One region of the Kitasatospora sp. NPDC101183 genome, then DNA from elsewhere that is predicted to be linked to it. Evidence: riboswitches for the same ligand, from Rfam matches in the RefSeq annotation. Region 1 holds a riboswitch; each other region holds the start of a gene.
What was found. Region 1 has a riboswitch for cobalamin ahead of ACIRRS_RS29150 (cobalamin biosynthesis protein). Riboswitches for the same ligand answer to the same signal wherever they lie in the genome.
Positions count from the first base shown of each region.

Region 1 (3,089 bases):
CGTCACGTCGAGCAGTCTTCCCCTTGCACCGGCCTTCTGTCACATCCGGTTGTCCGTACGACCGACCGCGCCCGGACGGCACCTCCGCAAGATCGGGCAACAACCGGGCAACAGACGCAAACCGCCTGACCGAAAACGCGTGGCGGGGACATGACGGGTGGGGGCGGGGTCGTCGCGGTGGCCACCTGTTCGGTCACGGTGCGTGAGGAAGCGGTGGTGGTGTCGGGATCGTCCGTCATTGTCGCGCGGGCGGAATTCGGCGGGGCGGGCATTTCGAGTTCCGGTGCGAATCATCGGGGGGATTGCGCGGGAAGTCGGGCGGGCCGACTTCCCGCGTGCGTTGCGGCGGGCTTCCCGCGTCCGTCACAGCAGGGGGGTGAACCAGCGGCGGAGGAGTTCGGTGTAGTGCTCGGGCGCGGAGTTCCACAGGGCGGCGTGGTCGGCGCCCGGGAACAGCTTGAGGCTCACCACGTCCCGGCGGGCGGTGGCCAGGTGCTCGGCCGGGCCGAGCGGGGCGACGGAGTCCTCCGGGCTCTGCAGCAGCAGGGTGGGCACCCGCAGGTCCACGCCCTCGGCGAGGCGGGCGAAGTCGGCGAGGTCCACTCCCGTACGGCCCTCGGCGGCGAGGGCGCCGAGTTCGGCGACCGTCTCGGAACGGCCGGCCCGGAGGGCGTCGCGGCGGGCCGAGGCGGGCAGGTCGAGCACCGGGGAGTCCAGGACCAGGCCGCGGATGGCGTGCGACCAGGCGGAGCGGGCGGCGGCCTGGAGGACCGTGGTCGCGCCGACCGACCAGCCGTACAGGATCACCTTGCCCGCGCCGTGGTCGAGCGCCAGCCGGATCGCGGCCTCGACGTCGCGCCACTCCGTCTCGCCGAAGTGGCTCAGCCCGTCCGGGGAGGCGGGGGCGCCCTCGTCGCCCCGGTACGTCACGGCCACGGCGGGCAGGCCGAGGTGGTGCAGGACGGGGAGCACGGGCAGGGTCTGCTGCCGGTCGGCGCCGGGGCCGTGCACGAGGATCACCCAGGTGCCGCGCTTGCCGCCGAGGCACCAGACGGGCAGGGGGCCCAGCTCGCCCTCGGCGACGGTCTCGGTGAAGGGCAGGCCGAGCGCCTCCATCGGGTCGCCGAGCAGGACGCGCGGGGTGAAGCGGACCTCGGTACCGGGGGCGAGGGTGCCTCGGTCGGCGCGGACGAGGCGGCGGGTGACGCCCTGCTCGTCCCTCGCGATGACCTCTTCGACCACCGCGTGGCCGCCGTCCGCCCACTCCACCGCCCAGCGGCCGGGGCGCAGGCTCTCGGGGCGCCGGGTGAAGGTGACCCGGCCGGCGCCGAGGCTCCGGACGTGGACCGGGCCGGACTCCAGGACGACCGTCTCCGGCCGGACCATCCGCTCCGAGGCCCGGCGGCCGACCACCAGGACGGCGGCGGCCCCGGCGCCCACGGCGGCGGCCGCCACGACGGCCGCGGTTCCCCAACGCATATGTGCTCCCCGCTCTGGTCCCTCTGCGGATCTCGCGATCTGGATCGAGCACCAGTTCACCGGCGGGCGGTGGAGGCGGCCACCGGACTGGGCCGATCGTGTGACCAAACCCTCCGTGACCTCGGTTGACTCCCCGTTGGACCGCGTGGTGGGATTTCGGGGCCAATCGGAGGCATGGAGAGGAAGCCGGTGCGAATCCGGCGCGGTCCCGCCACTGTCACCGGGGAGCACGCTCGGAACATCGCCACGGCGGGCCGTCAGGAGCCGCTGGAAGGCCCGGGCGCGCGTTCGACCCGGAAGCCAGGAGACTCTCGCCCCCGCGACGTCGAGCCAGGGCGCGGACCCTGAGTGAGGACACCCACGCGATGCAGGCTGCCCCGCCGCCGTACCGGCCCTCGAGCTGCCTTCCGCCGTGGTGACGCGCCCGCTGCCCGCTCTGACCGGTGCCGCCGCGTTCGCCGTGGGCGCCGTCGCGGGCTACGCCGCCGACTCCCGCTTCGCCGACCCGCGCCGGGGCCACCCGGTGGCCCTGTTCGGCATCGCCGCCGGCCGCCTGGAGCAGCGGCTGTGGCGCGACGACCGCGCCGCCGGCGCCGCCTACACCGCCCTGTGCGTGGGCGCCGTCGCGGCGGGCGCGCTGGCCCTGGACCGTACGGTCGGCCGCCGCCCGCTCGGCCGGGCCGCCCTGGCCGCCGCCGCGACCTGGACGGTGCTCGGCGGCACCTCGCTGACCCGGGAGGCGCGCGCCGTCGGCCGCTCGCTGGCCGCCGGGGACCTCGCCGCCGCCCGGGAGCGGCTGCCGCACCTGTGCGGGCGGGACCCGAGCGCGCTGGACGGGCAGCAGATCGCCCGCGCCGTCGTCGAGTCGGTCGCCGAGAACACCGCCGACGCCGTCGTCAACGCGCTCGTCTGGGGCGCCCTCGCCGGCACCCCGGGCCTGCTGGCCTTCCGCGCCGTCAACACCCTGGACGCGATGGTCGGCCACCGCTCACCGCGCCACGCCCGCTTCGGCTGGGCCTCGGCCCGCCTCGACGACGTGGCCGGCTGGCCCGGCGCCCGGCTGACGGCGCTGCTGACCGTCGCCGCCGCCCCCGAGCCCCGGACGGCCTGGCGGATCTGGCGGCGCGACGGCTCCTCGCACCCGAGCCCCAACGCAGGCCAGGCGGAGTCGGCCTTCGCGGGCGCCGTCGGCGTCCGGCTCGGCGGGACGCTGCAGTACGGCGCGCGGGTCGAGCACCGGCCCGTGCTGGGCGAGGAGCTGCGCCCGGTGACGGTGGACGACATCGAGCGCGCCTGCACGCTCTCGCGGCGGGTGGGCGCCCTGGCGCTGGGTACGTGCGTCGCGGGGCACCTCGCGATCCGTTGGTGGAGGGGAAGATGAGCAAGGCGCTGCTGGTCGCGGGGACGACCTCGGACGCGGGCAAGAGCGTGGTCACGGCCGGGATCTGCCGCTGGCTGGCCCGTCAGGGCGTACGGGTCGCGCCGTTCAAGGCCCAGAACATGTCGCTGAACTCCTTCGTCACCATGGACGGCGCCGAGATCGGCCGCGCCCAGGCGATGCAGGCGCAGGCCGCCCGGGTCGAGCCGGAGGCGGCGATGAACCCGGTGCT
Region 1 covers NZ_JBIWOW010000024.1:41,001-44,089, reverse strand. Annotated here, with positions in the region: gene ACIRRS_RS29155 (alpha/beta hydrolase family protein) at 364-1,479, opposite strand; cobalamin riboswitch at 1,658-1,790, shown strand; gene ACIRRS_RS29150 (cobalamin biosynthesis protein) at 1,892-2,860, shown strand; gene ACIRRS_RS29145 (cobyric acid synthase) at 2,857-3,089, shown strand, end outside.

Region 2 (3,089 bases), on a different contig from region 1:
TCACCGGTGGCGAGCGCCTCGAAGGCCACCACCCCGTCCAGCCGGGCGAGTTCGGAGCCGCCGACGTCCTCGCGGACGTACACCCCGCCCAGGCCCAGGTCGGCGGCCTTGCGCAGGACGTCCACGGGGAAGTGCTTGTCCCTGTCCCACTCGACGGCGTGCGGGGCCAGGCACTCGTCGGCGAACTGCCGTACGGCGTCGGCGATCGCGGCCTGATCCTCCGTCAGATCACTGGCGTGCACGGCGCTCATCCCATCGTGGGCATGGTGAAGCTCGCGCCCTCCTTGACCCCGGAGGGCCAGCGCGAGGTGACGGTGCGGGTGCGGGTGTAGAAGCGGATCGAGTCGGGGCCGTGCTGGTTGAGGTCCCCGAAGCCGGAGCGCTTCCAGCCGCCGAAGGTGTGGTACGCGATCGGCACCGGGATGGGCACGTTGACGCCGACCATGCCGGTGTTCACCCGGCGGGCGAAGTCCCGGGCGGTGTCGCCGTCGCGGGTGTAGAGGGCGACGCCGTTGCCGAACTCGTGCTCGCTGGGCAGCCGCAGCGCCTCCTCGTAGTCGGCGGCGCGCACGACGGTGAGGACGGGGCCGAAGATCTCCTCGCGGTAGATCCGCATCCCCGGGGTGACGCGGTCGAAGAGCGAGGCGCCGAGGAAGTACCCGCCCTCGTGGCCCTCCAGGCGGAAGTCCCGCCCGTCGACGACGAGTTCGGCGCCCTCCTGGACGCCGAGGTCCAGATACCCGCGGACGCGGTCCAGCGCATCCCGGCCCACCAGCGGACCGAAGTCGGCCGCCGGGTCGTCCGAGCGGCCGACCTTGAGCGCGCCGATCCGCTCGACCAGCTTGGCGACCAGCGCGTCCGCCGTCTCCTCCCCCACCGGGACGGCCACCGAAATCGCCATGCAGCGCTCCCCGGCCGAACCGTAGCCGGCGCCGACCAGGGCGTCTGCGGCCTGGTCGAGGTCGGCGTCCGGCATGACGACCATGTGGTTCTTCGCGCCGCCGAAGCACTGCGCCCGCTTGCCGTTGGCGGCCGCCGTCGCGTACACGTACTGCGCGATCGGGGTGGAGCCGACGAAGCCGACGGCCCGGACGCGGGGGTCGGCGAGCAGGACGTCCACCGCCTCCTTGTCGCCGTGGACGACGTTGAGCACGCCGGGCGGCAGCCCCGCCTCCAGGAACAGCTCGGCCAGGCGCAGCGGCACCGAAGGGTCCCGCTCGGAGGGCTTGAGGACGAAGGCGTTGCCGCAGGCCAGCGCGGGCGCGGCCTTCCAGAGCGGGATCATCGCGGGGAAGTTGAAGGGCGTGATGCCCGCGACGACGCCCAGCGGCTGGCGCATCGAGTACACGTCGATGCCGGCGCCGGCGTTGTCGCTGAACTCGCCCTTGAGCAGGTGCGGGACACCGGCGGCGAACTCCACGACCTCCAGGCCGCGCTGGAGGTCGCCGTGGGCGTCGGCGATCGTCTTGCCGTGCTCGGCGGAGAGCAGCCGGGCGATGGCGTCCTTCTCCTGCTCCACGAGTTGCAGGAAGCGCAGCATCACCCGGGCGCGGCGCTGCGGGTTCCAGGCGGCCCAACCGGGCTGCGCCTGCTCGGCGTCGGCGATCACGGCCTCCACCTCGGCGCGGCTCGCGAGCGGGACCCGGGCCTGGACGAGGCCGGTGTTGGGGTCGAAGACGTCGCCGTAGCGACCGGAGGTGCCGGGGGTGTGCTTCCCGGCGACGAAGTGGGTGAGTTCTCGGACCATCGGTGACGTTCTCCCGTCCTGGATGCGGAAAGGAGGACTGGAGGCCGCGCTCAAGTCGCTTGCGCGCAGCTGGACATGACGATGCGTCAACTATCTCTACGGGCGCGGATCGCCATGCGTGTCGTCTCCATCCTCGTGGAAAACACGGATCACCCGCGGCCGGTATCCTGACTCCCGGATCGACGCCCGCCCCCTGGCCTTCCCGGCTGGCTGCCAGTGGCCTTCTCCCGCGAGGGGTGGACTCCCCGGTCACAGTGGCGGGACCGTGCCGGACTCACACCGGCTTCCCTGACACCGCGGACCTGTTCACGACCATATAGTTGGACGTCCTAGTAAGTCCAGAGCCCCGGGCCCGCGCCGCGCCGGTACACAAACCGTCAGGGCCGCGTCAGCACCCCGTCAAAACCGACCGCCGCCCGACCGTACGGGTGCAGGGTGGACGTCACCTGCCACTTCGCAGGCCGTACCGGAGGTGAGCCCGCATGTCCGTCTTCGCCGCGTTCCATCCCCACGCCCCCGCGCCCGCCCTCGACAGCCCCGGGCACCGCCTGCGCGCCGCCCTCACTCGGGTCGCCGAGCGGCTCGGCGCCAGCCCGCTCGACAGCTCCGTCCTCCACGCCATGGGCGCGCCCCGCACCACGGCCCGGCCCGCCGGGCTCCACGCCCACTGGCACCCGGTGCGGCGGGCCGACGGCAGCACCGGGCTCGAGGCCGACTGGCACACGGGGAACACCGGCCACTGAAATCCGTTCCCCTCACCGGAGCCGGGGCGAGACCATGGCCACATGGAATTCCTCGCCTACCACCGGGACCGCCCCGGCTCCATGCCGCTGCGCGGTGAGCTCATCGAGGCCCACTGGTCCTACATGGACGGCTTCGCCGAGCAGCTCATCGCCCGCGGCCCCACCTTCGACGACGCCACCGAGACGGTCACCGGCAGCATCCACATCGTCGACCTGCCCGACCCGGCCACCGCCCGCGCGTTCGCCTTCGACGAGCCCAACTACCAGGCCGGCGCCTACCGCGACGTCCTGCTCCGCCGCTGGCGCAACACCCTCGGCCGCACCATGTGGGACTTCCCCGGCCTCCGGGTCGAGACCCCCCGCTTCCTCCTCCTCGCCCTCGGCACCGGCGAGCCCGCCGACCTCACGCCGCCCCCGTCCCACGCCGACGACCTGATCGCCTACGGCCCGCTGCTCTCCGACGACGGCACCACCTGGCTCGGCACCGCCGCCCTCCTCCGCGCCCCCGACGAGGCCACCGCCCGCACCCTCCTCACCCCGGACGCGTACGACTCCGTCGAGGCCCACTCCTGGGAACCCGGCGGCCGCCGCTGACACAC
Region 2 covers NZ_JBIWOW010000011.1:121,635-124,723, forward strand. Annotated here, with positions in the region: gene ACIRRS_RS17360 (acyl-CoA dehydrogenase family protein) at 1-251, opposite strand, end outside; gene ACIRRS_RS17365 (CoA-acylating methylmalonate-semialdehyde dehydrogenase) at 248-1,747, opposite strand; cobalamin riboswitch at 1,887-2,079, opposite strand; gene ACIRRS_RS17370 (hypothetical protein) at 2,230-2,490, shown strand; gene ACIRRS_RS17375 (YciI family protein) at 2,533-3,084, shown strand.
Region 2: another riboswitch for cobalamin. It lies ahead of ACIRRS_RS17365 (CoA-acylating methylmalonate-semialdehyde dehydrogenase); the one in region 1 lies ahead of ACIRRS_RS29150 (cobalamin biosynthesis protein).

Region 3 (3,089 bases), on a different contig from region 1:
GCAGCGCGGTCGAACCGGCGGCGCGCTCGAACCGGGCGGCCGCACGGGCGGCGGCGTAGGGCCTGCTCTCCGTCAGGTCGCAGATCCGGTCAACCAAGGCCGCGACCAGGTCCTCGACCTCGCGCGGCACCACACCCTCGGCCAGGTCGACGTGCCACTCCCAGTCCGCGAACGGCCCGGTGGCCTCGCCCACCGCCTCGGTCGCCCGGTCGTCACCGAAGTCCAGCAGGTGCACCCGCTCACCCCGCCAGCCGCAGTGGCAACCACCGCGTACCGCAGCGGCCCGAGGACCGTCCGCACCGTTGTAGAGCCACCACGTGGTGCGCCCGTCCGGCAACGGCGCCGGCTCGCTGCCGTCCGCCAACATCGCCGCCGGGAAACCCCGGTGGCGCCCACTCTCGTCAACCCATGGCATGGCCGTGTCCCTCGCGTCCCTGGAGTGCGGCATCAGGTTCTCGGACTGTGACACGCTGTCAAGGCTCCGCGACAACCGGTGCGGCCCGCTGGGCCGGAAGCCGGTTCGCCGACCACCCGTCGCATCGGCCCCCTCCTGATCATGCCGATGACGCTGACGGCGCTGCCCACCGAGGGCGCGCCGCCGCGGGTCGTCCGCAGCGGCGCGCGCACCGGGTCGGTGCTACGGCGCGGTGCTACGGCGCGGTGACGCTCGGCCGGCCGCCCGCACCGAAGGCCCAGCCCTCCACGTCGCCGGGGGCCGGGTGGTAGCCGGCGGCGCCGAGTTCGCTGTAGGACCAGGCGCCGCCGGGGAAGCCCCCGTCGGCCTTCTGCTGCGCGGTGATCCAGGCCACCCCGGGGTGCACCGCGGCGGTGGCCGTCGGGTCGTTCGGCACGAGGGCCGGTGCCATCACGGCCATCGCGGTGCTGTCCACGTCCGTGCCGCCGCTCGCGGGGATCAGGCTCGGCCACCCGCGGCGGCGGTCTCCTGGCTTTCCAGGTAACTGACGGGCGCTGCCGCGCTCCTGGCGTTCCCGGCCCGCATTTCGGCCATGATGCCGAGCGCCCGCGAGAAGACCGACGGTGAGTTCATGGAGGCGCCCACGGCCGGGCAGTTGGTGTCCGGCGCCTTGCTGACCGCGGTGCAGACCGTCCCGTCGAGCCCGGCGATCAGGTCGTGGCCCCCGAACGCGCGAGGGTCGCGGCCGACCACCTGGGCGAGCAGGGCCTCATTGGCCATCGCGCCACCGCCGGCGTAGACGGTCCCGATCCCGGTGCAGTCGTCGGCGGTCGAGCCCGAGGCGTCCGCCTGGTGCCGGTCGAAGAAGTCGGCGATGCCGCGCGGTGCCGTGCCGTCGCCCCCGGTGGCCGCGAGCGCGAAGGCGCCGTCGACGGTCATCCCGAAGTCCGCGTAGGTGGGGAACTGCTCGTAGGAGTGGCCGCCGACCAGGTTCGCCGGGGCGAGGAGGTAGGCCGTGCCCCTGACCAGGTCCGGGCCGCCCGAGGCCGCGCGTTCTGCGGCCGTACCGGCCGTATCGGCCGGTGAGGTCCGGGCGTGGGTTCATCGGTGACTCCCTGTCGGCCGATGAAGGGCCGCTCGGACGGCGGGCCCACCCGTGCGCGGTGCCGGGCGTCCCGTCCGATCCGCGCCGCAGACCTCGACGGCGCCGGTGGTGAAGCGACTTCGGCGCAGGTGGTCCGACTCGTCCGCCGGTGGGCGGACCTACGGTTGCGGGTCAGTGCCGGAGTCTGACCGGCTTCCCCTGGACTGCGGAAGGTGTCCTCATTATTTCTTTGATCTGACCACAGCAACTGACCTCACGTCAACGAGCTCCCAGCAAACGGGAATTGCCGTTGACGCTCCAAGTTGGTTCGTGGTCTGATGCTCCAGTTCCACGCCCGAGCACGGGGAAAGCCGGTCGAACTCCGGCACTGACCCGCAACCGTAGGTCCGCCGCCAGGCGGACGAGTCGGACCACCTGTGCTCGTGTCCCACCCCCAGCAGACAGCCGTCGAGGACTGCGGCGCGCTCTGGAAGCCCGTCCGGCGAGTTCTGCGCGGTGTCGCTGCGCGCAGGGGTGCGCCGGGGTGAACGGGCCCATCGGCGTGGACGGTTCCGTCGGCGGTCTGCGGGGACTTCACGTACCCACCGACCCCTGGAGCCTCCGTGTCCCAGCTTCTGCCGCCTCGGCCACGCCGACGGCGCAGCCGCCTACTCGCCCTGTTGGCGGCCCTCGTCACCTTCGTCAGCCTGGTCGGCATGACGGCCCCGTCCTTCGCCGACACGGGGACCGGCACCGGCGCGACCGGCACGGCGGGCCTCTTCGTGCCCGCCAACGGCCGCCTCGGCTCGACCGTCCTGCCGCCGGCCTCCTGGCGCTCCTTCCCCGTGCTCGGCCAACTCGGCATACCGACCTCGGGTGTCTCGGCGGTCAGCGTGACCCTGAACGTGGCGGCCGGCCCGGAGACCGACATCTACGCGGCACCGGACGACCCGGCCCATCCCTCGTTCCTGGCCGTGCACTACCAGGGCTTCGGCACCACGTCGAACAGCGCGGTGGTCGCGGTCGGGGCCAACGGGAGCATCTCGCTGGAGACCGTGGCACCGAACGTCGTCGTCTTCGTCGACCTCCAGGGCTACTACACCAGCGGCACCACCACGGCCCCGGGCGGCTACGTGCCGGTCACCCCGTACATCGCGGCCAACACCATGACCGGCGGAACCGGCCTGCCGCCGATCCCGCTCAATCCCAACCAGACCAGTGTGGTGAACGTCCCGAAGCTCCCCACCCCGGTGTCGGCGATCTTCGCGAACATCTACGTCAACCCGACCCGCCCCGGCGGGAGCGGATGGTTCACGCCCTACCCGGACGGTGGCACCAAGCCCGACAACCAGATCGCCTTCAGCGAGTCCCGCCCGGTCTCCATGGGCACGATCATCAGCGTCAACAACCAGACCGGGAAGTTCGACCTGTACTACGGCGGCGGCACGGGCGCCGTCCAGATCAACGTGATGATCCAGGTGCTGGGCTACTTCACCCCGACGGCGACCCTCGGCGCGTTCACGCCCGCCGCCGGTTCGATCTACGACAGCAAGGGCGCCACCATCGCGGCCGGGGCCACCGTCAAGGTGC
Region 3 covers NZ_JBIWOW010000002.1:97,080-100,168, reverse strand. Annotated here, with positions in the region: gene ACIRRS_RS02600 (hypothetical protein) at 1-235, opposite strand, end outside; gene ACIRRS_RS02595 (hypothetical protein) at 651-890, opposite strand; gene ACIRRS_RS02590 (hypothetical protein) at 914-1,354, opposite strand; cobalamin riboswitch at 1,626-1,759, opposite strand; cobalamin riboswitch at 1,807-1,953, shown strand; gene ACIRRS_RS02585 (hypothetical protein) at 2,180-3,089, shown strand, end outside.
Region 3: another riboswitch for cobalamin. It lies ahead of ACIRRS_RS02590 (hypothetical protein); the one in region 1 lies ahead of ACIRRS_RS29150 (cobalamin biosynthesis protein).

Region 4 (3,089 bases), on a different contig from region 1:
CAGGTAGAGCACCTGGTCGCAGCCGTTGCGGCGGGCCTCCAGCTGGGCGGCGAGGCTGCCGGCGTAGTTGCCGCCGCACTTGGCGGCGCCGGTACCGCCGCGACCGGCGCGGGTGTACTCGGTGGTGACCCAGAGGGTGATGCCGGTGACGCCGCCGGGGAAGTACGGGCCGGCCGGGCCCGCGATGACCGAGTAGACGATCCGCTCGGCGGGCCGGACGCCGAGGAAGGCCTCGGAGGCGAACATGAACGGGCGTATGTAGAGGCTGGCCTCGCCGTCGGCGGCGGGCACCCACTCCCGGTCGGCGCGGACGAGTTCCTCGACGCTGGTGAGGAACTCCTCCTCCGGCAGCTGCGGCAGGGCGAGGCGCTCGGCGGAGCGGGCGAAGCGGCGGGCGTTGAACTCGGGGCGGAACAGCCAGACACTGCCGTCCGCGTGCCGGTAGGCCTTGAGCCCCTCGAAGATCTCCTGGCCGTAGTGCAGCACCGCCGCGCTGGGGTGCAGCGAGAACGGCGCGAGCGGCTCGACGCGCCGGTCGTGCCAGCCCTCCTCGGGGGTCCAGACGGCGGTGGCCATGTGGTCGGTGAAGTGCTTGCCGAATCCGGGGTCGACGAGGATGGCGCGGCGCTCCGCCTCGGGGACGGGGCCGGTCGTCCTGGTCAGGGGGTACGCGGCTGTGGTCATCGTCAACTCCTGTGCGGGGAGGGGGCCGTGGTGTCGGCGGCCCGGTCATGCTAGCGCCGCTCCGGTGCTGGTGGGACGGGGTATCCGCGATGAGAGACCGTCTCGGAGTGCGGACGCGGGAATGGACCCGGACGATCACGGGGTTCTGCCCGGGCCGAGTTCCCTCTAAGCTGGCCGGGCAGCTGGTTCGCCCTGTCCGCCAGGCAGGCGCGTCGTAAGAGGGAACCCGGTGAAGCCTTTCGACAGGCCATTCCGGGACTGCCCCGCAGCGGTGAGCGGGAACGACCGCCGTCATGTGCACTGGGCCCGACCGGGCCTGGGAAGCGACGGCCAGTAGGAGAGCCCCTTCGGGGGACGTGCCCGCGAGTCCGAAGACCTGCCACTGCCCGTGCGCGGCCGATCGCGCGCGGAGTCCCGGTGACCTCGTGGGCGGGTCGGCGTGCGATCAGGTGGTGGACCCGTTCCCGGGTGCCGTCCGCCCGGTCGGTCGTTCCTTCGCGCCTCCGTGTCCCCGTGCCGTCCCCGGGACCTCAGAGTCAGACTCGCGAAGGAGAGTCCGTTGACCGAGAAGTCCGTAGCCGCGGCAAGCGTGGCCACCGCGCACGGCTACCCCCGCCAGGGCCGTAACCGCGAGCTCAAGAAGGCGATCGAGGGCTACTGGAAGGGCGCCGTCACCGCCGACGCGCTGCTCGCCACCGCCGCCGGGCTGCGCCGGGAGAACTGGAGCCGGCTCGCCGAGGCCGGCGTCGGGGAGGTCCCCACCGGGGACTTCTCCCTCTACGACCACGTGCTGGACACCAGCGTCGCCGTCGGCGCGATCCCGCCCCGCCACCGGGAGGCCGTCGAGGCCGACCCGCTGGACGGGTACTTCGCCATGGCCCGCGGCACCCAGGAGGTGGCGCCGCTGGAGATGACCAAGTGGTTCGACACCAACTACCACTACCTCGTACCCGAGTTGGGCCCGGACACCGCCTTCGCCGCGAACCCCGCCAAGCAGGCCGGTGAACTGCGCGAGGCCCTCGCGCTCGGCCACGAGGCCCGTCCGGTGCTGGTCGGCCCGATCACCTACCTGTTGCTCGCGAAGCCCGCCCCGGGCGTGGCCGCCGACTTCCAGCCGATCACCCTGCTCGACCGCCTGCTGCCCGTCTACGCCCGCCTGCTCGCCGAACTGCGCGCCGCCGGCGCCGCGTGGGTGCAGCTGGACGAGCCCGCGCTCGTCCAGGACCGCACCCCGGCCGAACTGAACGCCGCCGCCCGCGCCTACCGCGAGCTGGGCGCGCTCACCGGCCGGCCGAAGCTGCTGGTCGCCAGCTACTTCGACCGGCTCGGCGAGGCCCTGCCCGTCCTCGCCAAAGCGCCCGTCGAGGGCCTGGCCCTGGACTTCACCGGACCGGCGGCCGCCAACCTCGCCGACCTCGCCGCCGCCGGAGGGCTGCCCGGCAAGCGCCTGGTCGCCGGGGTGATCGACGGCCGCAACATCTGGATCAACAACCTGGAGACCTCCCTCTCCACCCTCGCCACCCTCCTCGGCCTCGCCGACCGGGTCGACGTCGCGCCCTCCTGCTCCCTGCTGCACGTGCCCCTGGACGCCACCGCCGAACGGGAGTTGGACCCGCAGATCGCCCGCTGGCTCGCCTTCGCCCGGCAGAAGGCCGCCGAGGCCGCCCTGCTCGCGAAGGGCCTGCGCGAGGGCACCGGCGCGATCACCGCCGAACTCGCCGCCAACCGCGCCGACCTGGCCTCCCGCGCCAACTCGCCCGTCACCCACGACCCGGCCGTACGGGCCCGGGCCGCCGCCGTCACCGAGGCCGACGCCCGCCGCGCCCAGCCGTACCCGGAGCGGGCCGAGGCCCAGCGCGCCCGGCTCGGCCTGCCGCTGCTGCCGACCACCACCATCGGCTCCTTCCCGCAGACCACCGAACTGCGCACCGCCCGCGCCGACCTCACCGCCGGCCGGATCGACTTCCGGGCCTACCGGGAGCGCATCGAGGCCGAGGTCCGCGAGGTCATCACCTTCCAGGAGAAGGCCGGACTGGACGTCCTCGTCCACGGAGAGCCCGAACGCAACGACATGGTGCAGTACTTCGCCGAGCAGCTCACCGGCTACCTCGCCACCCGGCACGGCTGGGTGCAGTCCTACGGCACCCGGTACGTGCGCCCGCCGGTCCTCGCCGGGGACATCTCGCGGCCGCACCCGATGACCGTCGACTGGTTCCGCTACGCGCAGGGCCTCACCGTCCGCCCGGTCAAGGGCATGCTCACCGGCCCGGTCACCATGCTCGCCTGGTCCTTCGTCCGCGACGACCAGCCGCTCGCCGACACCGCCCGTCAGGTCGCCCTGGCCCTGCGCGACGAGGTGACGGACCTGGAGGCCGCCGGCGCCGCCGTCGTCCAGGTCGACGAGC
Region 4 covers NZ_JBIWOW010000003.1:358,236-361,324, forward strand. Annotated here, with positions in the region: gene ACIRRS_RS05450 (branched-chain amino acid aminotransferase) at 1-684, opposite strand, end outside; cobalamin riboswitch at 868-1,066, shown strand; gene metE (5-methyltetrahydropteroyltriglutamate--homocysteine S-methyltransferase) at 1,244-3,089, shown strand, end outside.
Region 4: another riboswitch for cobalamin. It lies ahead of metE (5-methyltetrahydropteroyltriglutamate--homocysteine S-methyltransferase); the one in region 1 lies ahead of ACIRRS_RS29150 (cobalamin biosynthesis protein).